DNA from 4 places in the Pantoea sp. SGAir0418 genome. Region 4 is predicted to be linked to each of the others. Evidence: predicted binding sites of a transcription regulator. Region 4 holds the regulator's gene; each other region holds the start of a gene.
The links. The regulator LexA, encoded in region 4, represses DNA repair genes until DNA is damaged. The targets are predictions, from matches to a motif close to TNCTGTATGTACATACAGNA.

Region 1 (8,109 bases), 1.4 Mb from region 4:
TGGCGATATTCATCCGGCGTGGCGCCTGCGCTACGGTGAGCTGGAGGTGTTCGTCAAATGCAACACGCGCGACATGCTGACGCTGTTCAGCTGGGAAGCCGACCAGCTTGATCTGCTGGCGCGCACCCACACGGTGCGCGTGCCGAAGGTCTACGGCGTCGGTAACGATCGTGACACCAGCTTTCTGCTACTGGAATACATTCCCCCGCAGCCACTCGACGCCCAAAGCGCATTCCAGCTCGGCCAGCAGCTGGCCCATCTGCACCAGTGGAGCGAGCAACCGCAGTTTGGTCTCGACTTCGACAACAACATTACCACCACGCCGCAACCCAACAGCTGGTTACGCAAATGGTCGGTGTTTTTCGCCGAACAGCGCATCGGCTGGCAGCTGCAGCTGGCGGCGGAGAAAGGCGTGCACTACGGTGACATGGAGTTGATCGTGGATTGCGTGCAGCGCAGCCTCGCTAATCACCATCCGCAACCGTCGTTACTGCATGGTGATTTGTGGCCAGCCAACTGCGCCGGCAGCGCCAGCGGCCCGTGGCTGTTCGATCCCGCCTGCTACTGGGGCGATCGCGAATGCGACCTGGCGATGCTCAGCTATTACGCCGATCTGCCGCGCCAGATTTACGAAGGGTATCATGCGGTGTGGCCGCTGCCGGAAGGCTTCTCGCAGCGTCAGCCGGTGTATCAGCTCTACTATCTGCTCAACCGCGCCAACGTCTTTGGCGGCAACTGGGCCGGCGAAGCGCAGTTCGCTATCGGCCAGTTGCTGGAGGAGGATGCGCTGGGCCAGCGCCAGGTCAGACCGGCCTGACGCCTTACAGCATGCCGAGCAGTTTCAACACGAAGTAACCGGCCACGGCGATGATCACCGGCAGAATATACAGCGGAAAAATCTGCAGCAAAATGGTGTGGCGCGGCACATGGATTTTCTCTTCCAGCTGCGCCCGCGTGCGCCCTTCGCTGCCCTTCGCCTGTTCCAGGATCATCTGGTCTTCAATGCCTTCTTTGATATGGCGCGCCTGACGCCACATGCGTGCGCCCGAGGCCTGCAAAGCGATGCCCACGAATATCAGGATATAGATCAGCCAGAAGCCAATATTGGCCCCGCCGTTAAATTCCGGCACCGGCGAATTGTTCCAGAACACATTGAGAAACGGCGTGTTGAACTTAATCATATCCACCATCACATGCACGAAGTCGAGCATCACGGCGTCAATGCCGGGCTGCTTTTCGCTGTGTTTAAACATGAAGCCTAAGATGGAGATAAGGGTGGATAACAGCGCCGGAATAAAAATCACCCAGCCAGCCACTCGCTTGAGGATGGCGATGCGGCCAGCCTGTTGATACGTCATGGTGTCTTCCCTTCACAAACAGTAGTTTTGCCCTAAGTCTACCTGCACTACAGCAAATTTTCCTGAAAAATGCGTAACCTGCCGTAAGTCGGTTTTCGCCGCCGCCCATGTTAAGGTAGGGCAAACTGTCAATGGAGCTGTTGTATGACCTATCGTCGCCCTGTGTTGGCCGCTATTTTTGATATGGATGGCTTACTGATTGATTCTGAACCGCTATGGGATCGCGCCGAGCTGGAGGTGTTTGCCAGCCTGAATGTGGATATTAGCCGCCGCCACGAGCTGCCGGATACGCTCGGCCTGCGCATCGATCAAACCGTGCGCATGTGGTACGAGGCGCTGCCGTGGAACGGACCGGATCAGGCCGAAGTCACTCAGCGTATTATTGCCCGTGCGCTGGCGCTGGTCGAAGAGACGCGGCCGCTATTGCCCGGCGTAGAGCAGGCGCTGCAGCTGTGTCAGCAACAGGGCCTGGCGATTGCGCTGGCCTCGGCGTCTCCGCTGGCGATGCTGGAACGCGTGCTGGAGATGTTCAATCTGCGTCACTACTTTAGCGCCCTCGCCTCGGCTGAAGCGCTGCCTTACAGCAAACCGCATCCGCAGGTGTATCTGAATGCTGCAGCAAAGCTGGGGGTTGATCCGCTCAACTGCGTGGCGCTGGAAGACTCGTTCAACGGCATGATCGCCAGTAAAGCCGCGCGCATGCGTTCCATTGTGGTGCCTGCCGCCGAACATCGCCACGATGCGCGCTGGGCACTGGCCAATGTGCAACTGGAAAACCTGACGCAGCTGCAGGCGGAACATCTGTTTAACTGATCGATGTGCGAGGCGCGTTACGCCTGGCTGATGGTTCGCCCGGTTGGCAGGTGCAAAAGTAAGCCAGACCGTTAATTTCCCGCGCTTTTTTCAGGCGCGGGTCAGCAAAAAATTCACTCTTCGTTACAGCGTCACCGTTCTCATTTACTGGATAAATCCCTATACTGGATGCATCGACAGTTTTTGCAGCCAGGTTCCATCATGACGGCCGAAGGCCATATCATTTTTGCCATCGCCAGTGCGATATTTGCCAAACGCGCCGAACTGACGCCGGTGATGGCCAGTGCCGACTGGTGGCATCTGGTGCCGGCTGCGCTGCTGACCTGCCTGCTGCCGGATATCGATCACCCTAAATCGGTGCTGGGCCAGCGGCTAAAGTGGCTGTCGCAGCCGATAGCCCGCGCTTTTGGCCATCGCGGCTTTACCCATAGCCTGCTGGCGGTGGCGGTCAGCCTGTGGCTGTTTCAGATTAACGTGCCGGCTGACTGGTTCCTGCCAGCGGATGTCCTGCAGGGCATGACGCTCGGCTATCTGAGCCACATTGTCGCCGATATGCTGACGCCCGCCGGCGTGCCGCTGCTGTGGCCGTGCCGCTGGCGCTTTCGCCTGCCTATCCTCAACAGCCAGCAAGGCAATCAGCTGGAGCGTGCGCTATGCCTCGCCCTGGTGGGTTATGCGCTGTGGTTTCCGCCCGGTATGCCGTCATTTGGCGCTAACGGCTGGCCGGAGCAGCTGTTCAACAATCTGCAGAACGGGATTGGCCGGCTGGTGAACGGCAGTACGCGCTGATGTGTTTTTCCTTCTGCCAGCGATTGCTGAAATAATCGCCTTAAATTCCATTTAGTTATAACCCAGACGATTTAGATATATTGTTCCCGCAGGGCCAACTGGTACCATGCCGCGACAGTTACAGAGGATCCCTCTGCTATTTTCGGTTACGCGGCGCGATCGCGTGGCGACCTTCAGGAGTTAACAATGAATATTCCTCTGATCATCAATATCGTGGCATTTGTCGCGCTGCTGATTGCGTTAAACCGCGTCGGCAACCAGAGCTGGAGCCTGTCGAAGCGCGTGCTGACCGGCCTGGTGCTGGGGGTGATCTTTGGCCTGGCACTGCAGGCCATTTATGGCGAAAACAGCCCGGTGGTGAAAGAGTCGATTGGCTGGTTTAACATCGTCGGCAACGGCTATGTTCAGCTGCTGCAGATGATTGTCATGCCACTGGTATTTGCCTCAATCCTCAGTGCGGTGGCGCGGCTGCATAACGCCTCGTCGCTGGGCAAAATCAGCGTGCTGACCATCGGCGTGCTGCTGTTTACCACCGCTATTTCCGCACTGGTGGGCGTGCTGGTGACCGGCCTGTTCCACCTTAGCGCCGAGGGACTGGTACAGGGCGCGCAGGAAACCGCGCGTCTGAGCGCCATCCAGAGCAACTACGTTGGTAAAGTCGCGGATCTCAGTACGCCGCAGCTGCTGCTCTCCTTTATCCCGAAAAACCCGTTTGCCGATCTGGCCGGTGCCAATCCAACGTCGATCATCAGCGTAGTGATTTTCGCTGCTTTCCTCGGCGTGGCGGCGCTGCAGCTGCTGAAAGATGACAAAGCCAAAGGCGAGCGCGTGCTGGTGGCGATTGACACCCTGCAATCCTGGGTGATGAAGCTGGTCCGTCTGATCATGAAGCTGACGCCGTACGGCGTGCTGGCGCTGATGACCAAAGTGGTTGCCGGTTCCAACCTGCAGGACATCATCAAGCTGGGCGGCTTTGTGGTGGCGTCGTATCTCGGCCTCGCGATCATGTTTGGCGTTCACGCGCTGCTACTGTCAATCAACGGTATCAACCCGCTGCGCTTCTTCCGTAAAGTCTGGCCGGTGATTACCTTTGCCTTCACCAGCCGTTCCAGCGCCGCCAGTATTCCGCTGAACGTGGAGACGCAGACGCGTCGTCTGGGCGTACCGGAATCCATCGCCAGCTTCTCGGCCTCATTTGGCGCGACCATCGGCCAGAACGGCTGTGCCGGCCTCTATCCCACCATGCTGGCGGTCATGGTAGCGCCGACCGTGGGTATCAACCCGTTTGACCCGGTATGGATCGCCACGCTGGTCGGTATTGTCACGCTGAGCTCAGCCGGTGTGGCGGGCGTCGGTGGCGGCGCGACCTTTGCCGCGCTGATCGTCCTGCCGGCGATGGGACTGCCGGTCACGCTGGTGGCATTGCTGATCTCCATCGAACCGCTGATTGATATGGGCCGTACCGCGCTCAACGTTAACGGCTCGATGACCGCCGGTTCACTGACCAGCCGCTGGCTGGGTATGACCGACAAAAAAGTGCTGGAGAGCGACGAACACGCGGAACTGGCGCACCGCTAATTAACCCGTTTTCCCGTAACGGCAGGCCGCAAAGCCTGCCGTTTTTTTTGCCGTTTTCTGCACTTTTTTCCGCAATCATGGCGCTAACGTCAGGAAAACGTTAAGCATGGTAAACGGAGGCAAAATCGACGGTTTTTTGCTTGAGTTTGCGCGCTGAAAGGCGAATGCTGCGGGGAGTTACCGCAGGAGAACCCTCATGAGAAACGTTATCGCCTCAATGCTGGCGTTAACCCTGATAGCGCCAACTGTAAGTTTTGCTCATCCGTATGGCTGGGGTCCGGGCCCCGGCCCGCACTGGGGTGGTCCGGGACCCCGCTGGGGCCATCCCGGACCGCTGCGTTTTCTGCCGGAGGCCGCGACCGCCGTGCTGATTGGCGGACTGACCTACTATCTGCTAAACGGTAGCTACTACCAGCGGCAGGGCGACACCTACGTGGTGGTCCAGCCGCCGGATGGCCCACCGGCCAGCGCCATGCGCGTTCTGGATTACAACGGCAAACGCTATTACGTGCAGGATGGTCACTACTATCAGCGCGAGATCAGCGGCAGCTACATTGAGGTGCCGCGGCCGTATGGGCTGTAAGCGCACAAAGAAAAACGGCCCGTCTGAGACGGGCCGTTTGTTATTCTGCTGCCGTTACTGCGCGGCTTGCGGATCGGTATCGTAATCCTTACAGCTCTGGAAGCCGTAGTTCATGACGCGACCGGTGTCGTTATAGCTCACAAAGTAAGTCTGCTGTTTGCCATCACGCTCACCAATCACGTAGGTCTGGCAGGTACCCCGTGCGTGAACCATGGTGATTTCGGTTGACGCCGGTCCGGCAATCTGGCGCACCTGTTCACGCGTCATGCCTTTTTTCACATCCTTCACCACAGGCTTAGTCACGTAGCTTTCCGCACGATCGTAAGTTGTACAACCAGACAGGGCTGCCAGCGTCATAGCGGCAGCGATACATCCCAGCACTTTATTCATCTTGTTGTTCCTCATACTTTGTCCATGTCCCACTAAGCCTGGAACATAATTCCAGATTTATCAACTCAATGGCGGTGCTTTCGGTCAGTTCTGAAGCGTCAGGATTACGTAAAGATGCTGTGTTGCCGTCACCGGCTCCGTATAATCGCGGCGCAAGATACATCTTAAAGCCAAAAATAACACAGAGGTTCAATGACACCTGCACACCCTAACCGGTTGGTTTATGCCATTACGCTCGGCCTGCTCGCCGCGCTCGGGCCGCTTTGTATCGATCTCTATCTGCCTGCCCTGCCTGAACTGGCGCGCGACCTCGGTACCGAAACCGCCACCGCCCAGCTAAGTCTGACCGCCGGTCTGCTGGGGCTGGGCGCCGGACAGCTGCTGTTTGGTCCGATGAGCGATAAGTTTGGCCGTATTCGTCCGCTGCTGCTGTCGCTGGCGCTGCTGTTCATCGCCTCGATTGGCTGTGCGCTGGCGAAGGATATTCACGCTCTGCTGGTGGCGCGCCTGTTTGAAGGGCTGGCCGGTGCAGGCGGCGCGGTGCTGTCGCGTGCCATTGCCCGCGATATGTATAGCGGCCATGAGCTGACGCGCTTTTTTGCCCTGCTGATGCTGGTGAATGGCCTGGCGCCGATTGGTGCGCCGGTGCTGGGCGGTGCGCTGATGACAGTGCTGAACTGGCGCGGCATCTTTGTGGTGCTGGGCGCGATTGCCGTGCTGCTGATTCTGCTGGCGCGCTGGAAGCTGCGCGAAACCCTGCCGGCCGAACGCCGTAGCCAGGGATCGATCTTCTCCGCCTGGGCAGCGCTCGGCCAGGTCATCACCCACCGGCCGTTTATGGGCTTCTGCCTGACGCAGGGCTTCATGATGTCCGGCATGTTTGCTTATATCGGCGCCTCGCCGTTTGTGCTGCAGCAGATTTACGGCCTGTCACCGCAGGCGTTCAGCTTGTGCTTTGCGGCGAACGGTATTGGCCTGGTGATTGCTTCCCAGACCAGCGCCCGGCTCTGTCCGCTGTGGGGCGAATATCGCGTGCTGAAGGGCGGCCTGACGCTGGCGTTTGTCGCCTCCAGCTGCCTGCTGCTGGCCGGCGTGAGCGGCGCGCCGCTGCCGCTGGTGCTGGTGGCGCTGTTCTTCACCATCGCCAGTAACGGCGTGATCGCCACCACCGCGTCATCGCTGGCGATGCAGAGCCAGGGCCACCGCGCCGGCAGCGCCTCGGCGGTGATCGGCGTTGCGATGTTCTCGCTCGGCGCGCTCAGCGTACCGATCACCGGCCTTGGCGGCACCTCGGTCATCAGCATGACGGCCACCATCTTTGGCTGCTTTATGCTGGCCATCATGATGTTCATGCTGCTGGCGCAGAAACCAAAAAGCGCCTGAATTGCCAACAGAAACACCGGACAACAAGCCGTTCGGCTTGTTGTTTTTCTGCGGAGGCGTTAGCTTTAGCACATGATTCGCATTGTGCCGTCAGACTACCGACTTGAGGAGAGGTTCATGTCACTGCAGCAGGAAATCATTCAGGCCCTGGGTGTTAAACCGGTTATCGACCCGCAGCAGGAGATCCGCGTCAGCGTCGATTTTCTGAAGTCCTATCTGAAAGCCCATCCGTTTATTAAGACCCTGGTGCTCGGCATCAGCGGCGGTCAGGACTCAACGCTGACCGGCAAGCTGGCGCAGACTGCCATTACTGAACTGCGTGAAGAGACCGGCGATCACGACTACAGCTTTATCGCCGTGCGCCTGCCGTATGGCGTGCAGGCTGACGAGCAGGATTGTCAGGATGCGCTGGCCTTTATCCAGCCGGATCGCACGCTGGTGGTCAACATCAAAGAAGCGGTACTGGCCAGCGAGCGCGCACTACAGGAAGCGGGCATTGCCCTGTCGGATTTTGTGCGCGGTAACGAGAAAGCGCGCGAACGCATGAAAGCTCAGTACAGCATTGCCGGCATGACCAAAGGCGTCGTGGTTGGCACCGATCACGCCGCAGAAGCAGTGACCGGCTTCTTTACCAAGTACGGCGACGGCGGCAGCGACATCAACCCGATTTTCCGCCTCAACAAAGGCCAGGGCAAACAGCTGCTGAAAGCGCTCGGCTGCCCGGAACACCTCTATCTCAAGCACCCTACCGCCGATCTGGAGGACGATCGTCCCGGTCTGCAGGATGAAGTGGCGCTGGGCGTGACCTATCAGCAGATTGATGATTTCCTCGAAGGCAAAACCATCGACGCCGACGCGGCGAAAATCATTGAAGGCTGGTATACAAAAACCGAGCATAAACGTCGTCCGCCGATCACCGTGTTCGACGACTTCTGGAAGAAGTAATCCCTGCGGCTTCCCGATCCCCCGGCGGGAAGCCTGCCTTTTCACGTCCCCGCTGGCGAGAAAACGCGCACGCTGATATACTGTATGCACAACCAGTAAGCGGAGCGTTCTTTGGTCAGACGAGCAAACCGCCATCGCCTCGAATTTGATGCGGCGGCTATCTATCAATATCCCGAACATCTGCGTCAGTGGCTGGAAGGCTTGCCTAATCAGCCGGGCGTTTACACCTTCCACGGTGATAACGACAACCTGCCGCTGTACATCGGCAAG
Region 2 (8,109 bases), 130 kb from region 4:
TTAGCGCGCCAGTCAGGGAATGATTTCGAGACCAGGCTTATAGGGAGCTCAGCAATTGCCTGATTAGAATGCGCGCAATTTCAGCCGATTCTGAGAAATTTCCTATGCGCAAAACGATCTCTGTCCCACGTCCGGGTTTTACCAGCCGCCCTGCTGCAATGCAGGCCTACGTTGAGAGTGCCGCCGCGCGCTTTCGTCAGGCAATGGCCGCGTCAGATTATCCTCTGGCGCGCCAGTGCTGCGAAGAAGTGCTGCGCGTCATGCCTAACCAGATGCAGGTGCTCAGCGACTACGCGCTGACGCTGATGCGCGTCGGCGAACATAAAAAATCCTACAAGATTTACCAGAAAATCTATCAGGCACCGGCGGCGCAGCGCGCGCAGGCGTCGGAAACCTGGCTGGATGGCCTGACGGAAGTGTGTGGCTGGCTGGATAAGAAAGATGAAGTGGCGCGTTATGGCCTGGAATCGCTCACCCAATCTGATATGCGTTTCAGTCAGGGCGCGAAAGCGACTTTTCCCGCACCGGCGCCTGCGCCGATTAACCGCAGCAATCCGGTAGAAAATATCATCTCCTTCAGTCTGTATGGCGGTCAGCCGCGCTATTGCGAAACTCTGATCAAAAACGTTGAGGTGGCGCGCGAGCTCTATCCGGACTGGATGTGCCGCATCTATCTCGACGACAGCGTGCCGCAGCACGTGTGGCAGCGCCTGACCCAGCCAAACACCCAACTGGTGGATATGTCGCAGGAGAAAACCATTTTCCCTACGCTGTGGCGCTTTCTGGTGATGGACGATGCCAGCGTAAAACGCTACATCGTGCGGGATGCGGATTCGCTGCTGTCAGAGCGCGAAGTCGCGGCCGTCGATGCCTGGCTGGTTTCGCCATTCTGGTTCCACCACATGCGCGATTATTACTCGCACACCGAGCTGTTACTGGCCGGCATGTGGGGCGGCTGTCACGGCGTGTTTCACAATGTGGAGCAGCAGATGCGCGACTTTATCGCGCAGTATGACGGCAGCGAGCGCTTTACTGACCAGTACTTCCTCAAGGTAGCGCTGTGGCCGACGGTGCGCGACAGCATCCTCAATCACGACGATATCTTTCACTTCCACCACGCGCAGCCGTGGCCGGCGCATGCGCCGATTCGCTGGCAGACCGACAGCTTCCACGTCGGCAGCAACGCCGGTTTCGCCAGCATGGCCGGCAAAGTGGCCAACGCCGAAAATGGCCAGCAGCAGGTGGAGCTGACCTATGGCGGCAACAGCTGGTGCTATCCGGCGAAGGTGAAAAGCGACAGCGAATGGGTGCTGCCGATGCCGTTTTTCCTGATCGACGCCTGGAAAGCGGGCGACCTGACCGTACGCGCCCTGTAGTTGCCCGGACGGTGCCCATCGCGCCCGCGATAAAATCCGCGGGTTGCCATGAATGTTCTGGACATTCATACAGTGGCGCTCTACCTTCTCCTCAGCGAGACGATCCGCGGGGGGATTATGGATCAGCAACTTATCATCAGCGGCGCGCTGGCGCTGGCCGGTTTGGGCATTGGCTGGATTATTGCCCAGCTGCGCGCCGGCCATCAGCACGCCAGCTTCACCACTGAACGCCGCCTGCTGGAACAGGCGCAGCAGCGTCAGCAGCAGCAGCTGGAACAGCTGCAACAGCAACTGCAGCAGCGCGAACAGGAGCTGCGCCAGCTTCACGGCACGCTTAGCGGCGCGCAGGAGCGCCTGCAGCAGCTGGATTACTGGCGGGCCGAGAGTGAACAGCTCAGCCGCGAGCTGCGTAATCAGCTGGAAGTTAACAGCGCGCAGGAAGCCGAACTGCGGGAAGTCACCATTCGATTAGAAGAGACGCGTTTCGCCGCTGAGGAGAAGCAGCGTCTGCTGACTAACAGCGAACAGCGCCTGAGTGCGCAGTTTGAAAATCTTGCCAACCGAATCTTCGAAAACAGCGGAAAACGCGTCGACGAGCAGAACCGGCAGAGCCTCAACAGCCTGATCGGCCCGCTGCGCGAACAGCTGGACGGCTTCCGCCGCCAGGTCAACGATAGCTTCGGCCAGGAAGCGCGTGAACGCCACACGCTGGCGCACGAGATTCGCCAGTTGCAGCAGCTCAACGCACAGATGGCGCAGGAAGCGATCAACCTCACCAAAGCGCTGAAGGGCGACAATAAAATTCAGGGCAACTGGGGCGAAGTGGTGCTCAGCCGGGTGCTGGAGGCGTCGGGCCTGCGCGAAGGCTACGAGTACCAGACCCAGGTCAGTGTGCAGCTGGAGCAGCAGGGCCGTATGCAACCGGATGTGATTGTGCGTCTGCCGCAGGGTAAAGATGTGGTGATTGACGCCAAAATGACGCTGATTGCCTATGAGCGCTACTTCAACGCCGACGATGAGCTGACGCGCGAACAGGCGATTCAGGAGCACATCAACGCGGTGCGCGGCCATATCCGGCTGCTGGGGCGTAAAGATTATCAACAATTGCCCGGTTTACGCTCGCTGGATTATGTGCTGATGTTTATTCCGGTCGAACCGGCGTTTTTGCTGGCGATCGATCGCCAGCCGGAGCTGATCAGCGAAGCGCTGCAGCAAAACATTATGCTGGTCAGCCCGACCACGCTGCTGGTGGCGCTGCGCACCATCAATAATCTGTGGCGCTATGAGCATCAGAGCCGTAATGCCCAGCGCATCGCCGACCGTGCTGCGCGCTTGTACGACAAGATGCGGCTGTTTGTCGATGACATGAGCGGCATCGGGCATAGCCTCGACAAAGCGCAGCAGAGTTATCAGCTGGCGATGAAAAAGCTGGCACAGGGGCGCGGCAACCTGATCGCCCAGAGCGAGTCGTTTCGTGCGCTTGGCGTAGAGATCAAACGGCCCATCAACCCGCAACTGGCAGAGCAGGCGCAGCCCGACGCGGCGGATGATACATGGGCCGATGACAGCGAGCCCGCTGAAAATGCGGCAGATTCTTCCGCCGCTTCCCTGCGCCGCATCAACGAATAACACGCCGGTGGCGTGCTCGGATCGCCCGACTCTGATACACTTCGGGAAGTATTGTTTGTGGAACAGGTAAAACCGATGGCAGATGAATCACAGCAGGAAACTACCCATTTTGGCTTTCAGACCGTCGCCAAAAGTGAAAAGGCCGATAAAGTCGCGGACGTGTTTCACTCCGTCGCGGCGAAATATGACCTGATGAACGATCTGATGTCGTTCGGCATCCATCGCGTCTGGAAGCGTTTTACCATCGACAGCAGCGGCGTGCGCCGCGGTCAGCGCGTCCTGGATCTGGCCGGCGGTACCGGCGATCTGACGGCAAAATTCTCGCGCCTGGTCGGTGAAACCGGTCAGGTGGTGCTGGCGGACATCAACAGCTCAATGCTGAAGATGGGACGCGAAAAGCTGCGCAACCTCGGCGTAACCGGCAACGTCAGCTACGTGCAGGCTAACGCAGAAGCGCTGCCGTTCCCGGATAACTATTTCGACTGCATCACCATCTCCTTCGGCCTGCGTAACGTGACCGAAAAAGAGAAGGCGCTGGCGTCGATGTTCCGCGTGCTCAAGCCGGGCGGCCGTCTGCTGGTGCTGGAGTTCTCTAAACCGGTTTTCGAGCCGCTGAGCAAAGCCTACGACACTTACTCTTTCCACATTCTGCCGCGCATCGGCCAGCTGGTGGCAAAAGACGCGGAGAGCTATCGCTATCTGGCGGAGTCGATTCGTATGCATCCGGATCAGGAAACCCTGAAGGCGATGATGAACGACGCTGGCTTTGAAAATACCAGCTACTACAACATGACCGGCGGCATTGTGGCGCTGCATCGTGGCTTTAAGTTCTGATTAATCATGACTTTTACCCCTCTCATCACCGGCGGTCTTGAGACCGCCCTGAACCGTGTGTTGTACCGCGATCGCAGCCTGAAAACCGCACGCCAGCGTCTGGCCGGCAAAGTCCTGCTGCTGCGCCTGCAGGAGCTGGATTTTCCGCTGGTGCTGGTGTTCAGTGAAAACCAGCTGGATGTGCTGAGTGACTGGCAGGACCGCAGCGACTGCAGCGTCAGCCTGCGTTTCAGCACGCTGCCTAAGCTGCGCGATCGTCAGCAGCTGACCAGCCTGATTCGCAGCGGTGAGCTGGACGTGGAAGGCGATCTGCAGGTGGTACAGCAATTCTCCGCGCTGATGGATCTGGCTGAACTCGATCCGGCCGAATATCTCGCGCCGTGGGTGGGCGACATCGCGGCACAGGGCATCAGCCAGGCCGCTCAGCGTGCGCTGGCCCAGCTCAGACAGCAGGTCACCCGCCGTCAGGATTATCTGGGGCAGGTGCTGACCGAAGAGTGGCGCGTGGCACCGGGGGCGCTGGAGCAGGCGTGGTTTTGTGAGGAGGTAGAAGCGATGGAACGTGCGCTTAATGCGTTTGAGGCGCGTTTGGCACAGCTGGAGGCGAAATGACGCTGGGAGAAATTCGGCGCTTATACTTCATTATCAAAGTTTTTCTGACCTACGGGCTGGATGAACTGATTCCGCATATGCGCATTACGCTGCCGCTGCGGCTGTGGCGACGCTGTGTTTTCTGGATCCCCAACCGGCACAAAGAAGCTGAGATGGGCATCCGTCTGCGTCTGGCCATGGAGCAGCTCGGTCCGGTTTGGATCAAGTTCGGTCAGATGCTCTCGACGCGCCGCGACCTGTTCCCGCCGAAAATTGCCGATGAGCTGGCGATTCTGCAGGACCGCGTGGCACCGTTCGACGGCGTGAAAGCCAAAGCGCAGATTGAGCGTTCGATTGGCGGCCCGGTGGAAACCTGGTTCGACGACTTCGATATCAAACCGCTGGCATCGGCTTCGATCGCCCAGGTGCATACCGCGACACTGAAATCCAACGGCCGCGAAGTGGTGATCAAAGTGATTCGCCCGGATATCCTGCCGGTGATCAAAGCTGACATGAAGCTGATTTACCGCCTGGCGCGCTGGGTGCCACGTCTGCTGCCGGACGGTCGCCGTCTGCGTCCGATGGAAGTGGTGCGCGACTACGAAAAAACGCTGATTGATGAACTCAATCTGCTGCGTGAAGCTGCCAATGCGATTCAGCTGCGCCGCAACTTCGACCAGAGCCGCATGCTGTACGTGCCGGAAGTGTTCTCCGACTACTGCAGCGAAACCATGCTGGTAATGGAGCGCATTTACGGCATTCCTATCTCCGACGTTGCCACGCTGGAGCAGCACGGCGTCAACATGAAGCTGCTGGCCGAACGCGGCGTACAGGTGTTCTTCACCCAGGTGTTCCGCGACAGCTTCTTCCACGCCGATATGCATCCCGGCAACATCTTCGTCAGCTACGAGCATCCGGAAGATCCGCAGTATATCGGCATTGACTGCGGCATCGTTGGCTCGCTGAACAAAGAAGATAAGCGCTACCTGGCGGAAAATTTCATCGCCTTCTTCAACCGCGACTACCGCAAAGTGGCCGAGCTGCATGTCGACTCGGGCTGGGTACCGCCGGATACCAACGTGGAAGATTTTGAGTTCGCGATCCGCACCGTGTGCGAGCCGATTTTCGAAAAGCCGCTGGCGGAAATCTCCTTTGGTCACGTGCTGCTCAATCTGTTCAACACCGCGCGCCGTTTCAATATGGAAGTGCAGCCGCAGCTGGTGCTGCTGCAGAAGACCCTGCTGTACATCGAGGGCATCGGCCGTCAGCTCTATCCGCAGCTCGATCTGTGGAAAACCGCCAAGCCGTTCCTGGAGGACTGGATTAAGGATCAGATCGGCATTCCGGCCATCCTGCGGGCGGTGAAAGAGAAGGCGCCGTTCTGGGCGGAGAAACTGCCGGAGCTGCCGGAGCTTTTTTACGACAGTATGCGCCAGCACAAGTTATTGCAGCACAGTGTCGATAAACTCGTCACCGATTTAAACGCGCAGCGCACCCGGCATCATCAGGCACGTTATCTGTTTGGCGTCGGGGCTACACTGTTATTAAGTGGCACCGCGGTGCTGTTGAGCCGGCCTGACTGGGACTTCTTCCCGGCACTGTTAATGGCCGCCGGCATCGTCACCTGGCTCATCGGCTGGCGCAAGACAAACTGATTGTCTGCCTGGTGCAAATCGCGTAATGTCGCAGGCTTAAGTCCGGGTAAAAACGGACTTTCTGTGCGTTACAGTTAACCGTTTTTCACAGAATATTAGAGGCATATCTCATGGGCGGTATCAGTATTTGGCAATTGTTAATCATTGCCGTCATTGTTGTACTTCTGTTCGGTACCAATAAGCTTCGTAACCTGGGTTCGGATTTAGGCTCTTCCATTCGCGGCTTCAAAAAAGCCATGAGCGATGAAGACGAGAAAAAGGATCAACCGAAAGAGCAGGACGCTGACTTCAACGCCAAACTGGCAGACAAACAGCACACCCCGGCGAGCAAAGACGACGCCCGGGACAAGTAAGGTAAAACTGTGTTCGATATTGGTTTTAGTGAACTGGTATTGGTGTTCGTGATCGGGCTGATTGTACTGGGCCCGCAGCGCTTACCGGTTGCGGTGAAAACCGTTGTTGGCTGGATCCGGGCCATTCGCTCGCTGGCTGCTAATGTGCAGAACGAACTGGCCCAGGAGCTGAAACTGCAGGAGCTGCAGGACAGCCTGAAAAAGGTCGAAGAGGCAGGACGCGGCACGCTGTCGCCGGAGCTGAAGCAATCCATGGAAGAGCTGCGTAAAACCGCGGACTCCATGAAGCGCTCGGTGCAGCAAAGCATCGATATCGAGAAAGCGGAAGATGAAGCCAACACCATTCATCAGCCGCCCGCTGCCGCGCCACAGCCCGCTGCCGCACCGCAGCCCGCAGAGCCGCACAGCGTCGTGACGCCGGCCAGCGCGGCACATCAGGCCAGCGCCCCGGCGCAGGCGCCGCAGCCTGCACCAGCCACCAGCCACAGCGACTCCGTCGCGCCTGCGTCCACTCCTCCCGTAAAAGATGAACGATAAACATGGCCGTTGAAGATACCCAACCGCTCATCAGCCACCTGATTGAGCTGCGCAAGCGTCTGCTGAACTGCATCATCGCGGTGTTTGTTATCTTCCTGTGTCTGGTTTACTTCGCCAACGACATCTATCACGCGGTGGCAGCGCCTCTGATTAGCCAGATGCCCGCCGGCGCCAGCATGATCGCCACCGACGTGGCCTCACCGTTCTTTACGCCGATCAAACTGACCATCATTGTGTCGGTGTTTCTTGCGGTGCCGGTGATTCTTTATCAGGTCTGGGCGTTTGTCGCCCCCGCGCTGTATCGCCATGAGCGCCGCCTGGTGATGCCGCTGCTGTTCTCCAGTACGCTGCTGTTTTATGTCGGCGTGGCCTTTGCCTACTTCATTGTGTTCCCGCTGGCATTTGGCTTCTTCGCCAAAACCGCGCCGCAGGGCGTCACCATCGCCACGGACATCACTAACTACCTCGACTTTGTCATGACGCTGTTCATGGCGTTTGGCGTGGCGTTTGAGGTACCGATTGCCATCGTGCTGCTGTGCTGGACCGGCATTACCAGCCCGGACGATCTGAAAAAGAAACGGCCGTATATTCTGGTCGGCGCGTTCGTGGTTGGGATGTTGCTCACACCGCCGGACGTTTTCTCGCAAACTTTGCTCGCTATTCCGATGTACTGCCTGTTTGAAGTCGGCGTATTCTTCTCCCGCTACTATGTGGGTAAAGGACGTCAGGCGGCAGACGATGAGGAACAGAACCCCGACGCCTGATGTCTTTTATGCAGGGCATCCCGCTGATGGGGTGATGATGAATCTTAACCGCCCGCCTGCCGGGCGGTTTTTTCTATCCGTCGCTTGAAGACGGAATGGGGAGCAAACATGTTTGATATCGGTGTAAACCTGACCAGCACGCAATTCGCAAAAGATCGCGATCAGGTGGTAAAACGCGCGCGCGAAGCAGGCGTCACCGGCCTGTTAATCACCGGCACCAATGCCCTGGAGAGCCAGCAGGCGCGTCAGCTGGCGACCCGGCACGCGGGCTACTGCTGGTCGACCGCCGGCGTGCACCCGCATCATGCCAGCGAGTGGTCGGCGGAAACCGCCAGTACGCTGCGCCGCCTGGCTGACAGCGAGCAGGTGG
Region 3 (8,109 bases), on a different contig from region 4:
TCTGCGATTTTTGCAAGTATCACCTTCAGCGCCGCTAGTTCGAGGCGATCGCTGACGTACAGGCGCAAGAGGCAGCGGATGCGTGTGTCTGCGACGATTGCACACCATATAAGCGAGCAGCATGACGGGCTAGCCAGCCCGCCTTCGCGCGGGGCTGCCGCAGTTATACCGCATATGCCCCGCCTCACTCAGCCCGTATTTCACAGTCCATGCGCCAGCTGTCAGGCAATTACAGCGCATTAAGTACGGCTGCGCTATTACGCTGACGGTATATTTCGCCACGGTCACGGTAGGCTTCAAAATCGCAGCCGGTTAACGCGTGCAGGGTACTGAGTGTAAATTTTTCTTCTCAGGTCATAGTGTTCAGCTCTGTCTCTGGTCACAGATCCGGCCCGTCTATCGGGCCGGTGCGGCATTCTGCAGGGGCAGCCCTGCCAGCCAGGTCATTGCAACGGTTTAACCGTCGATATGCCCCATTTGTGCCAGTGAAACAGTTTCGTTGCCTGCAACAATGATATGGTCAATCAGCCTCACAGCGACCAGCTCAAGTGCCTTTTTCAAACGTCCTGTGATAGCAATGTCAGCCCGTGAAGGCTCTTTCAAAAATGAGGGGTGATTATGGCTCACGATTATAGCCGCCGCGTTCAGCTGCAGCGACCTGTATACCAAAACCCGGGGGTGCACTTCGACGCTTGAAACAGACCCCTGAAACATCTCCTCGTAAGCAAGCAACTGATGCTGGTTATTCAGAAAGGCAACTGCAAAAATTTCCCGGTCGCGGCCGGCAAGTTTTGCTCTGAAAAATTCTTCAGAAACCGCCGCTGAGGCAAAAAAGGTCCCGGTGGGGTAACGATAATCGATTGCTCGCACGGCTTCTTCCAGGATCTGACTCTCAGTGGCCATAACGTAATTCCCCTGCGCATCACGAATCTGCAGACGAGTGAAAAAACTAACGTTATCACTCAGGGTTTCTATACGAGTAGCCATAGATTCAGAGGCGGTATCGATGATGTTTTGATCATCATGGCTAGTCATTATTTCGGTCAGCGCGCAATCGGTAATCGTATCCGGGGTGAGGTTTACGGTGGTGTTCTGCATGGCATAGCTCCTTAAATCCGCCTGAGTAGTGCAGCGCGTGCTGCGGGACCGGCAAAGGCCTTCTCTGACGCGGGTTTTCTCTTTCCGGTCTGGCCTTTCGCGGCAGGGGCAAAGGAGCAACGACGAAGTGAAGGCATAAAGGGGCGACGACAAAAAGTTTTTGACGCCCCGGCAAAAAGTTTTTGGCGGCGTACATTTCACCCCTTTCTGCCTGAACCGGCGGTGCTACGACCAGCCCTCCGCGCAAGGGCTGGCCGGAATGCAGGGAAGCGTCAGAAGGGAAGTTTCAGGCCGCACCGCGGACTGACCTTAAAGTCCCGGCGACAGGCCGGGACGGTGAACGCGACGGCGCAGCCGTCTGCAGCCGTTGACCCTGGACATCAGCCCGAAACCGCTCGCGGCCGAAACCCGCAGGGGTTCGGTGGCGCTTGGCGGCTTTGCCGCTTAGCGACATAGGGCTCGACGACCCGGCTTGCCGGGGCGCCGAAGGAGGCCCATGAGTAATTAATTTAATTTTTGTTAGTCTTATATCTTTACTAACCACTTTCGAAGTTCGGCGCGCATGAAATCGCCGGCAAAAAGCATCGGCAGAAAGCGCTTTTCACCTAACCGTCAAGAATTTGCGCCGCCCGGGGCGCGTGCAGTGCTGTGTTTATCAGAAACCACCACAGTCAGAATGTATAGCCGTCCCGACCTGTGCCGTGACTGAATTACAGCCCGGCGAAAAGCAGAGTTTTCAGGAGCGACGCCGCAGTTCGCAGCGCAAGCGAGCGAGCGGGACGCAGGGTAACAGACGGCGATGACGCGAAGCATGAGCGGAGGCGCGACGGGAAGTAAGTCCGCAGAGGCGAGTGTGAACGGGCGAGGACGGTGAGCGAGGCGATCTCTTGAACACGCAGCGTCCGTGCTAAAGCGAAGTCACGGCACCGGCCGCAGACCGCACGGTTTCCTCCCCCCGCCGCAGGCGGCATGAAAGCGGCGCGCAGCAACGTCCTTTTCCTCTCAGACCTATCCACAGCCAGCGTGCATATTAGCGCCGTAACCCTGTGGATAAATGAAGCCCCGTCACGTGCCGGCAGGGCTTTTGCTGTGTGGTTATTTATTAACCAACCTGGCGATAGTGTTTCCGGATTTGCGCCGCGCGCCGGTAAAGTTCCACTAAGTCGTTGTCGATTCACTCAATAAGTAAGCCGGTCATTCTCTGCTCCAGACTGGCACGGTGCCAGAGGTGGCGCGCTGTCATGTCGCGCAGCCGCAAATGAAACTCATACAGCGATTCTTAGAGCCTGCCACCTCGTCGGCTAACTCGTTATCAGGGGTATGCGTATTCACGTTTTTCTTCTCAGTAGTGATCAGCCGGCGCGCGCTGCGCTGGGCGTAAAGGCGGCGCAGGGCGGCGGCGTGGTACTGCGACAGCGGCGCCCGCATTCCTGGGCGGCCACACAGGTCGAACCGCTGCCGGTGAACGGATCCAGCACAATGGCGTCCGGCTGGGTAAAGGTTTCAATCAGCGGCTGCAGGATGCTGAGCGGCTTCTCGGTCAGGTGGTGGCGGTTGCCGGTGTATTCCCATGGCATCACGTCCGGCAGCGGTTTTGCCGGCAGCAGCGGGCGCGCCTTCGCCAGCAGGTGGGGACTTTCATACTGATAGCCGACAAACGCCGACTTTGAGGCTTGGGGCTTCGTGAAAACCAGGTGACCGACAACGAGGAAACCCGCTTCCTTCCAGGCCTGCATGAACATGTCCACGCGGTTCCAGCCGTAGAAACTGACCGCCAGGCTGTTATCTTTCAGCACCCGGTACATTTCCCGTCTCGCCGATAGCACCCAGTAGCTGTTTACTTCATTAGCAATGGTGCGCCCGGGCCGGTCTTTAAAGCCGACCAGGTACGGCGGATCGGTGAGAATGAAATCAATGCTTAGGTTCGGAAAGCCGCCCATAACCTGTACGCTGTCGCCGTGCATGAATCGTGAAATTGCTGTGCTCCTGTAGATGAAAGGGGCTCCCCTCTGGTGCCGTGCCCTCCACAAAGCCGGGCGACCAGCTGAGCAAACAGGGGCAGACACGCAAGCGGCACGCGCCGCCAGAGCGTACTGAATGTCCCGCCCACGGCGGGGAACGGGTAAGCGGGCCGGCGACAGCTTCTCTTGTTTGCCAGGCCGCCCTGCTACCGTGAGGGCACGGCGCTTTGCGCCCGCCGTTTGCCAGCCGCAGGACGGGAAACGGGAGACGGCATAAGCATGGAGCGAAGCGACGTCATCAATCTGAGTGGATCAACGGGGAGTAAATCAGAGGCTGTTATCAGGTTTGCCTTAAAGGTTCTGATTCCTGATTTTGGTTCGTCAGAAATCAGGGTGATTACAATTTTTGGTTTTTTAGCGGGTATGAGACAATGTAGAGATGATATTTATGCATGAGCGTTAAGGAAAATATCTTTGTGTAATACTTTTGCTACTAAGCTACTTTCTTTTTTTAAGACAAAGTGGATCAAATATGTTGTTCCAAGCGCAGTAGTTACCGTTGCGATAGCAACTGGCATTAACGCCATCCATGATAGCTGGGGCACGATAGCTAATCTCTTCCATCCTGAACCGCTCAGAGTAATCAATGCTCGCCTTCAACCATTCAGAATATCTCCATTAGTGAGATATTCCGTCGATGATGTTTTTCTTATTCTCACTGTCAGGAACTATGGCAAAGAGCCGCTTATGTTAGTTAGCGCCGATGCAGACATAGTGGGCGGTAGGTATTCAGGGAAAGGCCAAGCTGGCTCACAAGGAAAATGCGTATTTGGTGCAGATCCTAACGCAAACACTCCACTGACTATTAGAGCCGGCGACACCGTAGAAATCGAAATAGGCGGTGCAATCCGACTTGAAAATTTGCACAACCTCATGGATCTCCTTCCTGCAGATCAGATACATGTATTCCCAGGCGATCTCGTTGGAATCCATGAAACATTTTATGTTGACTATCTAAATACGATTTTTGAAAACTATTATGGTGCCCATACTGAAGTTGTTGCCAACTTTTTTACTGGCCAAGACAGTGATAAACATTCCTTCAAATTCGAACTGTCAAAGGGTGAAGATTTTTTTTCCAAAGATGGGCACCTTCAGCATGACTGGCTAATCGCTAAGTGGCTGGGCCCAAATTTGAAAGTCCCGACTCCGAAAAAAGATGATTGTACCTAGCCACTTTACCGGTTCGCTAATCATCAAGAATGATACTGCAAAGGTTGATGAGACCAGCTACAGACCTGCTCCCCTTTGATTTTCACAGAGCGCTGATTGCAAGCACACAGATCGCTTAAATGATACACTATCACTCTGTTGCCTTCTGATAGGTAGGGTCAGTGCCGCACGACAATTTCAGCGCTTCATTCCGGTAAAACGCCAGGCGCTTCCGGAAGTATCCACGCATTTCTTCAGGCTGCTGCCGCTCCTCTTCGCCGGGGATCACCGGCAGGTTCATTCGTTCTTTCCAGGCCACGCCAGACGCGGCTAAATCCACGTTAACTCTGTCGCGTTCTTCCCGCGACCGTGCTGCAAGGTTATAAGACATGTTGTTCCTTCCGGACAGCAGTATACCGCCTATGCTCATTAGCAGGAGGTGATTATGTGTGGCCGATTTGCGCAATACAGCAGCAGGGATGATTATTTTGAAGTGCTTGGCATTGGCCCGGAAGAATTAACCCGCGACCCGGAGCCTATCGGGCGGTACAACGTGGCGCCGGGCACAAAGGTCCTGTTGCTCAGTGAACGCGACGGGGGTCTGGCGTTCGAGCCTGTCTACTGGGGCTATGGTCCGGAGTGGTGGGATAAGGCGCCGCTCATTAACGCCCGCGGTGAAACCGCTGCGTCAGGGCGCATGTTTAAACCGCTATGGGAACACGGACGGGCCGTCGTGCCGGCAGATGGCTGGTTTGAGTGGCAAAAAAGCGGTGCCGGAAAACAGCCCTATTTCATTTACCACCGTGACAGGCAGCCGCTGTTTTTTGCAGCTATCGGGAAGCCGCCCTTCGACCGTGAGCACGGGCGCGAAGGCTTCGTTATCGTCACCGCAGCCAGCAATCAGGGCATGGTTGATATACACGACCGCCGTCCACTGGTGCTGACTGCAGACGCGGTACGGGAGTGGCTGAGTCAAGATACCTCGCCGGAGCGCGCCGCGGATATTGCGCGGGACAGCGCGCTACCTGAGTCCGCCTTTGCCTGGCATCCGGTGGCCACAAAGGTGGGCAACATTCATAACCAGGGGGCGGAGCTTATTCGTGAATCTGATGCAGGCTGATCGCCGGTCATCGCGAAGATTCAGCTTCGCCGCTGCCGGCATATGCTGAGAACTGACGGAACCTGATCAGAAACAGATACTGCAGTGCCATAAAAGCAGCCCGTCCACTGAGTGACGGGCTGCAAAGGTATAACCGGAAACGCCTCTCCACGTCTGCCGGCCCTGACCTGAGCATAGTGGCGTCGCTCAGCATCAGCCAGGCTGACCCTTATAAAAATTTCCCGGCGGGTCAGTCAGATGGCTTTGCTTCGGCGCCAACCCGTTTCGCTCCCTCTTGCCAGATAATTCCTCCTCAATAATACTGTATATATAAACAGTAAAATAACAGGAGGAATTATATGCGCGATTTACTCAGCACTTTCGCAGTCACACTGCAGCATGGCCGGGGCATCAGATCATGAACCCGGGCAGCTATACCGCCGGCCTGACGCTGCTCTGGCCACCCATTTTTACGCCGAGGGTCAGGGTACCCCTTTATGCCGATCCGTGTGCCGCCGGCTTCCCCTCCCCCGCGCAGGATTACGTCGAGAAAGAACTCGATCTGAACGAGCTCTGCATCCGCCGGCGCGCCTCGACTTTCTTCGTGCGCGCCAGCGGCAACAGCATGCGTGATCTGGGCCTTTGTGACGGCGATGTCATGGTGGTTGACCGGGCCGAGGAAGCCGCTCACGGCGATATCGTGATTGCCGAGGTCAACGGCGAGTTTACGGTCAAGCGCCTGCAGCTGCAGCCCAGGCTCGCGCTGCTGCCCATGAATCCGGCCTACCCGGTGATCTACCCGGAGGAGCTGCAACTGCTCGGCGTCGTGACCTGGTTCTTTAACAGCACCCGTGCCCGCCGGAGGTGATCATGCCCATGTTTGGTCTGGCCGACGTCAACTCCTTTTACGCCAGCTGTGAGGCGCTGTTCCGCCCTGACCTGCGCGGCAGGCCGGTGGTCGTGCTGAGTAACAACGACGGCTGCGTCATCGCACGCAGCGCCGGCGCCAAAAAACTCGGCATAAAAATGGGCGTCCCGTGGTTTCAGATAAAGGGGCAGGATTTTGCCGAGCGCGTGCATGTGTTCAGCTCAAACTATGCGCTGTACCATATTATGTGGAATGCAATTTGTACAAATAATTAGCAAATTATTCTCGAAAGTTGATATCGGGACGAGACAATCAATCGGATAAGTGGCACGAAAGGCTGTTTAATGGCGGGGCGCTTATCGTTGGAGTTTCGCGTTTTTTCTGATGGGGAGTGTCGAAAGGTATGGAAATGTGCTCATGGATTAAATGAATGACAGACTGTGTTTTCCGTCCAGCATACATCTGGAAGTGGGAAGACCACTTTGAGCGCGCCCGTCAGGCGCTCTGAAGAGAACCTGGAATTTCATCATTGCACTATAGTCCTCGTGACCGGAGCAAGCCCTTCATTTTGTAGTTGAAGGGCTTGTAAGTGGAGAGTCAGTTCAGTTGATTCTTACGTCAGACCCGAAACGTCTCGACCATGCCACGAAGGGAGTGCGCCTGTTCAGAAAGCGATCGGGAGGCCGATGACGACTCCTCGACGAGAGCAGCGTTATTCTGCGTGACACCGTCCATCTGACTGACCGCAATGCTGACCTGCGAGATACCCTGCATCTGCTCAGAGGATGCCAGCGAAATAATGTCCATTGATTCCGCCAGTTCCCCGACCATACCCACAATATTGAGTATGCTCTGTCCGGTACCTGATGCCACGCTCACACCACTTTCAACCTGTTCTACAGCCTGCTCAATAAGCGACTTTATTTCTTTTGCTGCAGTTGCACTTCGCTGTGCAAGTGTACGAACCTCACCGGCAACAACAGCAAATCCTCTGCCATCCTCGCCTGCCCGGGCGGCTTCAACAGCTGCATTCAGTGCAAGAATGTTGGTCTGAAAGGCAATGCCCTCGATGACACCGGTAATGTCGCGGATCTTTTTAGCACTCAGGGATATGTCATTCATGGTTTCTGACATGCGGCGGACATCTGTCTCTCCTGATCGCGCGAGCACCGCCGTTTCTCGCGCTGAAGCTGCCGTCTGCTGTGCGCCGGCCGTATTACTTTTCACTGTTGCCGTGAGTTGTTCCATGCTGGCGGCCGTTTCCTGCAATGCAGCCGCCTGTTGCTCAGTGCGTGATGAAAGCTCTGTATTTCCCTGAGCGATCTCGTCTGCCGCCAGCGCCACACCGGATGCGGTTTCTTTGATCTTTGATACCAAACCGCGCAGCTGACTCTGCATGCGGGCGAGCGATGCCAGCAGACTTGTTTTATCATTGCGGCGAAGTGGCACCGGTGATGTCAGGTCACCTGCTGCAATGGCGGCCGCCAGTACCTGTGCCTGCTGAGGTTCACCACCCAGCTGCCGCATCAGCACGCGGACGATAATGACACCCGTAAAAATGGAAACGATAACCGAGATTACGGCCAGAATGATCAGCGTAAGAGAGGCCCGGCTCACGTTACGACTGTTATCACGAACGGCGTCCTGGCTGCTGTGCATCTGGATATTCGTCATTTCATTCAGATTATCCAGAAGAGTACGTTGCACCGGCCTGACCGTATTCATCAGATACGCTGTGGCTTCCTGTGGACGGTTCTGCAGTCCGAACTGACCGGCCTGTTCCAGACCTGACAGAACGGCGGCTTCATTTTCACGGACTATGGTGAAGGCAGCGCGTCCTGCGGATGAGGCGTCATCTGCCAGCATGGACT
Region 4 (8,109 bases):
CCATGGCGCCCCAGGTATTGTCTTTGCCGACCGAACCGGCCAGGTCCAGATGCACCGCATTGTTGAACGGCGACACGCCGAGACCGGCCGTAAACACATCGGTGTCATTCGACTTCATATCCGCGCGATAGCCGGCACGCAGCGCCAGCCAGTCCAGCACGCGATATTCACCACCCACGCCAGCGTACTGACTGCTCTCCTGCGATTTAAAACGTTTGGTTTCCGTCAGATCAACATCGCCGGTCAGGGTAAAGGGTCCGCGATTCCACGCCAGTCCGGTAGTTACCAGCGGGCGAATCTGATACGTATCGCGATAGCCGTTAACCTCTTTGGTGTCGATATCGCGCGAGACCAGGTTCTGCCCGGTCACGCCGAAGGTCCAGTTCTCCGCGAAGTCGGTAGCGATACCGGCATCGACGTTGAAACCGGTATCGGTGCTGCGATAGCGGCTGTCGTTAATATCATTCTTGTCGTAGTTATAAACGCTGGCGGTGTAGTTATACAGCCAGGTCTTCTGCAGCTTTGGCGTGACGCCAACGGAGACCGGGTGACCGGCGATGGTGAACTCATGTGCCATTGCGACGCCGTAATCGGTGATCAGCGCAGCCAGGCCGTTGGCGCTGGAGCGCAGATTATTTTGGTCGCCCGGCAAGGGAATGCGTCCATTTGCGACCTGATCCAGATAATCGATATCGCTCTGTACCACGTTAGCGCGGATGTGTGCCGTGCCGTAGGCCTTGGTGATGAAGGCGAAAGGAAGGGTCTCGTTGGGAATGCTGACGGCTAACGCCACGCCTGCGGTGCCATTCGCTTTATCACCGCGCAGATCGCGCAGCTGATTGGCCATATCACCTGCCGCCGCTCTGACCTGAGGCGCGCCATTGATGATCTCCGGCAGCGTAATGTTGTTGATCACGTCACGATAGCGGTCCACCGTATCAGTAATTTCGTCTACGCGATCCACTAATTTGTCTTTGTCAGTAATCTGCACACCAGCTGAAGGAAAAATGATGCTGACGTTATCTTCAGGCTGCGCTTTGGTCATCAATGCCGGGTTAGCCAGCACTGCCGAGCTCCAGGTTGAGGAAGCAACACCGGTTCCCCCCATGGCATCGTTACGCGCATCGTACCAGGTGCCAGCAGCAAATGCTGATGAGGTAAAAAATACCGCATTAAAACCAACAACATAAGCAATTTTCTTGCGTCTGAATAATGTCTTCACCATGAGTCTGCCATCACCTTTTAATTGTCGTGGACTGTCTCTACGACGGAATAGTTTATTAGCCCTATTCTGAACGCTGGCTAACGCTTTATTGCTGTGAATTGAAAGGAATTAGCATTGCTATTCGCAGAATTGGTCACGCCCGCACCATTCTGCTGTTGTTTTATGCAGAAATATGAACGTCAGCTAAATTGATGCCAGAAATTACTTAAAACCTTTTGAACCATAGCCACTAAGTCAGTGAGTTGCAAAGCAAAAAGATGGGTTAACCTGTGAGAAAAAACTCAGGAAGGAAAAGCATGGCTTAACAGAAGGAGGTACCAGGGCGCAACGCGGCAGATAAGTGGCTGAAAGACAGACATTTCCTGGATGATATCAGGTAAAAAAGCAATGGCAGCAGCGTAAAAGTTTGTGTGATAAAATAACATCACCCATCACCTGGAGAATGCTTATGCCAAACCTCACGCCCGAACAACTGCTCACGCAGGCTGAATCTCTGTGCCTTGACCGTGGCGTGCGCCTCACTACGCAGCGCGCAGAAGTGCTGCGCCTGATGGCGGAGCAGAACGGTTCCATTAGCGCTTACGATTTGCTGGACCAGCTGCGCATCAGTGAACCCCAGGCGAAACCACCGACTATTTATCGCGCGCTGGATTTCCTGCTGGAGCAGGGATTTATTCATCGGGTGGAGTCAAATAACAGTTATGTGGTGTGCCACCATTTCGACGAGCCGGCGCACACATCGGTAATGCTGGTGTGCGACAACTGTGCCGCCGTCAGTGAGAAGCACGCGCACGGCGTGGAAAAGATCATTGCCGGGTTGGCCGATCAGGCAGGTTTTACCTTACGTCATAGCGTTATTGAGGCGCACGGCTTGTGTGAAAACTGTGCCGAAGTGGCGGCCTGCACGCAGCCGGGTAGCTGTCAGCACGATCATGAAGTGGAAAGTAAGAAGAAGGTGCGTAAAGGGTAACTGGCACGTCCGTGTGCCAGGCCGATCGTAACGATCAGCGGGTAGGAGCATCATCCTTAAAGCGGGAGACTTACCAGCGGTAATCTTTGTTTTGACTTTCCCAGTCTTTCAATTCACGTTCAGCTTCATCTTTGGCGTAACCGTAACGTTCCTGGATTTTACCCACCAGCTGATCGCGTTTCCCTTCGATCACGGTCAAATCGTCATCGGTTAACTTGCCCCATTTCTCTTTAAACTTCCCTTTAAACTGCTTCCAGTTTCCGCTCGCTTCGTCTTTGTTCATAACAATCCTCCACGTCTTCCTGAGTGAGATGGTGTATTTCTCATGTAATACCGGAAATAACCATATAACGCGCTGCTTATCTGCGCCGTTTGAGATAATTATAGTAGCCGCTTCGGATTGTGCACAGAATTACAGATTATTCTGGCATCTGCGCTGCGCTTATGGCTGGCTGAACCAGCTGTCACGCTGCCAGTGGCGGCGCCACATCCATCCCAGCGTCAGGCCGCGCAGCGCCAGAAACACCGTGATCGCCAGCCATAAACCGTGATTCCCTAACCACGGCAGCGTCAGCAAAGTGATGCCGAAACCGGCTGCTGCCATGATCATGCTGTTACGCATTTCGCGGCCGCGCGTCGCGCCAATGAACATGCCGTCCAGCAGATAACACCAGACGCCGACCAGCGGTAAAATCACCTGCCACAGCAGAAAGCGATCGGCCATCTCACGCAGCGGCTGCAGCGAGGTAAGCAGCGCAACAATGTGCGGCCCGCTGAGCGCATAAATAAGCGCAAACAGCAGCGCAACGATACCCGCCTGGCGACAGGCGGCATGCCAGATCAGCAGCAGCCGGCTGCGATCTTTTGCCCCTACCGCTTCACCCGAGCAGGCTTCCACCGCGTAAGCAAAGCCGTCCAGCGCATAGGCAGTAAACGTCAGGAACATCAACAGCACCGCATTGACCGCAACCACATCCGGTCCGATGCGTGCACCCAGCAGGGTCAGCGAGGCGAAGCAGATCTGCAGCATGAGCGAGCGCAGCATGATGTCGCGATTAAGGCGAAATAACCGCGCCGCGTCACCGCGCCAGCTGTTTTTCAGCAGTTTGAAATCGATACCGCGCAGTTTCAGCACGCGCGCCACCATCCATAATCCCACTGCCAGCGTCACGTATTCGGCCAGCGCCGTGGCGGCGGCGGCACCGGCAACGCCCCAGTGCAGTTTCAGCACCAGCAGCAGATCGAGCAGGATGTTGACCAGGTTTCCGACAATCAGCAGAACCATCGGCGCACGCGCATACTGCACGCCCAGCAGCCAGCCGAGAATCACCAGGTTAGCCAGCGTAGCCGGTGCGCTCAGCCAGCGGATTTCAATGAAGATCTGCGCCTGCTGCTGGACTTCCGCGCTGCCGCCCATCAGCGTTGCCGCCAGGCTACTGGCAGGAGAACGCAGCAGCGCCAGCAGCAACCCGGCGGCCAGAGCGATCAGCAGCGGCTGCATCAGTGCGCGCGCCAGTGCCTGTTTATCGCCGGCCCCGAACGCCTGCGCGGTTAAACCGGTGGTGCTCATACGCAGAAACAGCAGCAGCATAAAGATGAAGCTGGTTGCCGTGGTGCCTACGGCCACGCCGCCGAGGTAGATCGGGCTATCAAGATGGCCAATCACGGCGGTATCGACCACGCCGAGCAGCGGCACGGTGATATTGGAGAGGATCATTGGCAACGCCAGTCGCCACAGCGCTTTATCAGAAGAGGAAAATAGCTGCATCAGCCCCATCCCGAGGGTTACGGTGGTCGGCCTGAGCGAGCGCCTTACGGGCCGGGAACAAAAGTATGATTAGAGCAGACTGCGGACAGCGCGCGAGCGCCGCCGCAGCGGGGGAGATCAACCGGGTTTCAGAGCCACTCGCCGTTGCGCACGATGCCTACGGCCAGCCCTTCCACGGTTAGCGACTGTTCACGGGTATCCACGACAATCGGCTGGAAATCATTGTTTTCCGGCAGCAGCTGGACAATCGCGCCCTGCTTCTTCCAGCGTTTCACCGTGACTTCATCATCGATACGCGCAACCACCACCTGGCCATTGCGCACTTCCTGTGTTTTATGCACCGCGAGCAGATCGCCGTCCATAATGCCGATATCTTTCATCGACATACCGCTGACGCGCAGCAGGAAATCGGCAGAGGGTTTGAACAGGTTGGCGTCGACCTGATAGTGGGCTTCGATATGTTCCTGCGCCAGCAGCGGTTCACCGGCGGCGACGCGACCGATCAGTGGCAGCCCTTCACTCGCCTCTTCTTCCATCAGCAGGCGAATACCGCGCGATGCACCGGAGACGATTTCAATGACACCTTTACGCGCCAGCGCTTTCAGGTGTTCTTCAGCAGCGTTAGGCGAGCGGAAGCCCAGTTGCGAAGCAATTTCAGCACGCGTTGGCGGCATGCCGGTCTGATTAATATGGTCGCGAATCAGGTCATAGACCTGTTGCTGCCTGCTGGTTAACGCTTTCATCCCGCCCCCTGGTTGTTTATACAGTCGCTGTGAGTATATACAGGTATTGGCGAAATGAAAACCGAAACAGAGGGAAAAATCAGCGGCTTGATGAATGTGGAATGTTTATCGCAAATGCGACCAAAGCAGCGCGATCCAGACAAACAGAGCCAGTAAGATAGCCAGCAGTACCGCCGCCGAGCCCATGTCTTTGGCGCGTCCTGCCAGCGGATGGCGCTCCTGACCGATGCGGTCCACCACGGCTTCGATGGCACTATTAAGGATCTCAACAATGACCACCAGCACCACCGAGCCAATCAGCAACACACGCGTGATGGCATCGACATCCAGCCAGCAGGCAATGGCAACCGCGACCAGTGCGGCAATCGCCTCCTGGCGAAAAGCGGCTTCATGCTGCCAGGCAGCGCGCAGCCCCTGCCAGGAATAACCGGCGGCTTTAATGATTCTCAGGAAACCGGTGACGTTATTTGCCATGTTGTGGAACCCTTAACTGTTTTTGACGTCAATGTCTGGGCGCGCGAGGTGGCACAGCCACAGATCTTCGCCGCACTTTCTGGTATGCTTGCCGCGCTTTGCTAACAAGAGGCTTCAAGTTGTCTATGTCAGGTTGGCGTAAACTCTATTACAAATTGTTGAATTTACCACTCTCTATTTTGGTAAAAAGTAAGGTCATTCCGACCGATCCGATCTCGGAACACGGTATCGATCCGACCCGTCCGGTGATGTATGTTTTGCCTTATGATTCAAAGGCGGACCTGCTCACGCTACGCGCACAGTGCCTGAAGCACGATCTGCCGGATCCGCTGGCACCGCTGGAGATTGACGGCACCCTGCTGCCGCGCCACGTATTTATTCACGATGGGCCACGCGTCTTCCCCTATTTCGTGGCGAACCCGGAGTCGGTCAAGCTTTTCCATGACTACCTCGATCTGCACCGCAACAATGCGGCGCTGGACGTACAGATGCTGCCGGTTTCCGTGATGTTTGGCCGTGCGCCAGGCCGTGAAATTCAGGGCGAACCGACGCCACATCTGCGTATTCTTAACGGTATACAGAAGTTCTTTGCCATCCTGTGGCACGGTCGCGACAGCTTTGTCCGCTTCTCGCCCACGGTTTCACTGCGTCAGATGGCCACCGAACACGGTACCGATCAGTCGATCGCGCAGAAGCTGGCACGTGTCGCGCGCATTCATTTTGCCCGCCAGCGGCTGGCAGCCGTCGGCCCGCGTCTGCCGGCACGCCAGGATCTGTTCAACAAGCTGCTGCAGTCCAAAGCGATTGAGAAAGCGGTTGAAGACGAAGCGCGCAGCAAGAAGATTTCGCATGAAAAAGCCCAGCAGAACGCCATCGAAATGATGGAAGAAGTGGCGGCGGATTTCTCGTACGAAGCGATCCGCGTGACTGACCGTGTGATGGGCTGGCTGTGGAGTCGGCTCTATCAGGGCATTAACGTGCACGGCGGCGAACGCGTGCGCCAGCTGGCGCAGGATGGTCACGAAATTGTTTACGTGCCCTGCCACCGCAGCCACATGGATTATCTGCTGCTGTCCTACGTGCTCTATCATCAGGGCCTGGTGCCGCCGCATATTGCTGCCGGTATCAATCTCAACTTCTGGCCAGCCGGACCGATTTTCCGTCGCCTCGGTGCCTTCTTTATTCGTCGTACCTTTAAAGGCAACAAGCTCTACTCCACGGTGTTCCGCGAGTATCTGGGCGAGCTGTTCAGCCGCGGCTATTCGGTTGAGTATTTTGTTGAGGGCGGGCGCTCACGTACTGGCCGTCTGCTCGACCCGAAAACCGGCACGCTGTCGATGACGTTACAGGCGCTGCTGCGCGGCGGCAGCCGTCCTATCACCTTTGTGCCGATCTACATCGGTTATGAGCACGTGATGGAAGTCGGCACTTATGCCAAAGAGCTGCGCGGTGCCGCGAAAGAGAAAGAGGGCTTCATGCAGATGGTGCGCGGCCTGCGCAAGCTGCGTAACCTCGGTCAGGGCTATGTGAACTTCGGTGAGCCGCTGTCGCTGGTTAACTATCTTAACAAACAGGTTCCGGAGTGGCGCGACGCGATTGACCCTATCGATCCTCAGCGTCCGGCGTGGATGACGCCGGTAGTGAACGATATCGCGGCACGTCTGATGGTACGCATCAACGAAGCCGGCGCGGCCAACGCCATGAACCTGTGCGTGACCGCGCTGCTGGCATCGCGCCAGCGTTCGCTGACGCGTGAACAGCTGACGGAACAGCTGGAGTGCTACACCCAGCTGCTGCGCAATGTGCCGTACTCACCCGAGTCAACCGTGCCGGATCTCAGCGCTGAAGCGCTGCTCGATCACGCCATGGGCATGAACAAGTTCGAGACCGAGCAGGACAGTATTGGCGAGATCATCATTCTGCCGCGCGAGCAGGCGGTGCTGATGACCTACTATCGCAACAACATCCACCATATGCTGGTGATGCCGTCGCTGATTGCCGCTATCGTGCAGCAGCATCGGGAGATCAGCGAGGCGGAACTGCTGCGCCAGGTCAGCCTGGTCTATCCGATGCTGAAGAGCGAACTGTTCCTGCGCTGGGACAGTGCCGAACTGCCAGCCCTGCTGAATGCGCTCTGCGCCGAAATGGCGCGGCAGGGGCTGATCACCGTACAGGAAGGCCAGCTGAAAATGAGTGCGGCGCGTTACCGTACGCTGCAGCTGCTGGCGGCCGGGATTCGTGAAACGCTGCAGCGTTTCGCCATCACCTTCGCCATTCTCAGCGCCAAGCCGACCATTAACCGTGGCACGCTGGAGAAAGAGAGCCGCACGCTGGCTCAGCGTCTGTCAGTGCTGCACGGTATCAATGCGCCGGAGTTCTTCGACAAGGCAGTCTTTACCGCGCTGGTGCTGTCGCTGCGTGATGAAGGCTATATCAGTGATTCCGGTGATGCGGATGCTGAACGTACCAATATGATGTGGCAGATGCTGGCCGAACTGGTCACCAGCGATGTCCGTCTGACCATTGAGAGTGCCGTGGCGCACGACTAATGGACGACTGAAAACCGCGGCGCATCTGTCACACGCCAGATTGCGCCGCGGTTTTTATTGTCAGATTCAGGCGCGAAAAGAACGCGCTTCCCACTGCGACGACCGGCGCGCCGCCGGGGTTAATCATCCCGTCATCAGAACAGCGCAACAAACGGCTGGGTATTAAGCAGCACGCCAATAAACAGCACCAGACCAACGTAGTTGTTGTTAAGGAATGCCTGGAAGCACAGCTCACGTTCACGCCCGGCAATCAGTTTCTGCTGATGCACAAACAGCCCGCCCGCCAGCAGCAGCGACCAGTAAAACGCACCGTTCAGATGCAGTAAAATGCCCACCAGTGCCATCAGGCCCAGCGCGGCCAGCTGTAACAACCCGATAAT

Region 1: C1N84_RS10575 (metal-dependent hydrolase) is a predicted target of LexA. The motif match lies at 2,334-2,353, and genes of this name have one in related genera.
Region 2: rmuC (DNA recombination protein RmuC) is a predicted target of LexA. The motif match lies at 1,432-1,451, and genes of this name have one in related genera.
Region 3: umuD (translesion error-prone DNA polymerase V autoproteolytic subunit) is a predicted target of LexA. The motif match lies at 5,691-5,710, and genes of this name have one in related genera.

The regions. Positions count from the first base shown of each region.
Region 1 covers NZ_CP027911.1:2,293,833-2,301,941, forward strand. Annotated here, with positions in the region: gene C1N84_RS10560 (fructosamine kinase family protein) at 1-817, shown strand, start outside; gene C1N84_RS10565 (YniB family protein) at 822-1,358, opposite strand; gene hxpB (hexitol phosphatase HxpB) at 1,503-2,171, shown strand; gene C1N84_RS10575 (metal-dependent hydrolase) at 2,373-2,960, shown strand; gene C1N84_RS10580 (L-cystine transporter) at 3,147-4,538, shown strand; gene C1N84_RS10585 (DUF6515 family protein) at 4,735-5,121, shown strand; gene osmE (osmotically-inducible lipoprotein OsmE) at 5,176-5,511, opposite strand; gene C1N84_RS10595 (multidrug effflux MFS transporter) at 5,704-6,894, shown strand; gene nadE (ammonia-dependent NAD(+) synthetase) at 7,012-7,839, shown strand; gene cho (excinuclease Cho) at 7,951-8,109, shown strand, end outside.
Region 2 covers NZ_CP027911.1:3,792,014-3,800,122, reverse strand. Annotated here, with positions in the region: gene udp (uridine phosphorylase) at 1-4, shown strand, start outside; gene C1N84_RS17715 (tetratricopeptide repeat protein) at 105-1,376, shown strand; gene rmuC (DNA recombination protein RmuC) at 1,494-3,005, shown strand; gene ubiE (bifunctional demethylmenaquinone methyltransferase/2-methoxy-6-polyprenyl-1,4-benzoquinol methylase UbiE) at 3,081-3,839, shown strand; gene C1N84_RS17700 (ubiquinone biosynthesis protein UbiJ) at 3,846-4,451, shown strand; gene ubiB (ubiquinone biosynthesis regulatory protein kinase UbiB) at 4,448-6,085, shown strand; gene tatA (Sec-independent protein translocase subunit TatA) at 6,196-6,438, shown strand; gene tatB (Sec-independent protein translocase protein TatB) at 6,448-6,975, shown strand; gene tatC (Sec-independent protein translocase subunit TatC) at 6,978-7,739, shown strand; gene tatD (3'-5' ssDNA/RNA exonuclease TatD) at 7,848-8,109, shown strand, end outside.
Region 3 covers NZ_CP027913.1:100,753-108,861, forward strand. Annotated here, with positions in the region: partial or broken gene C1N84_RS22875 (conjugation system SOS inhibitor PsiB family protein) at 230-328, opposite strand; gene C1N84_RS22880 (JAB domain-containing protein) at 457-987, opposite strand; gene C1N84_RS22885 (DNA methyltransferase) at 2,451-3,074, opposite strand; gene C1N84_RS22890 (hypothetical protein) at 3,534-4,292, shown strand; gene C1N84_RS22895 (DNA polymerase III subunit theta) at 4,423-4,662, opposite strand; gene C1N84_RS22900 (SOS response-associated peptidase family protein) at 4,717-5,391, shown strand; gene umuD (translesion error-prone DNA polymerase V autoproteolytic subunit) at 5,789-6,238, shown strand; partial or broken gene C1N84_RS22910 (DNA polymerase V subunit UmuC) at 6,247-6,498, shown strand; gene C1N84_RS22915 (methyl-accepting chemotaxis protein) at 6,857-8,109, opposite strand, start outside.
Region 4 covers NZ_CP027911.1:3,660,235-3,668,343, forward strand. Annotated here, with positions in the region: gene C1N84_RS17105 (conjugal transfer protein TraF) at 1-1,225, opposite strand, end outside; gene zur (zinc uptake transcriptional repressor Zur) at 1,674-2,195, shown strand; gene C1N84_RS17115 (CsbD family protein) at 2,266-2,478, opposite strand; gene dinF (MATE family efflux transporter DinF) at 2,638-3,963, opposite strand; gene lexA (transcriptional repressor LexA) at 4,092-4,706, opposite strand; gene C1N84_RS17130 (diacylglycerol kinase) at 4,812-5,180, opposite strand; gene plsB (glycerol-3-phosphate 1-O-acyltransferase PlsB) at 5,306-7,729, shown strand; gene ubiA (4-hydroxybenzoate octaprenyltransferase) at 7,864-8,109, opposite strand, start outside.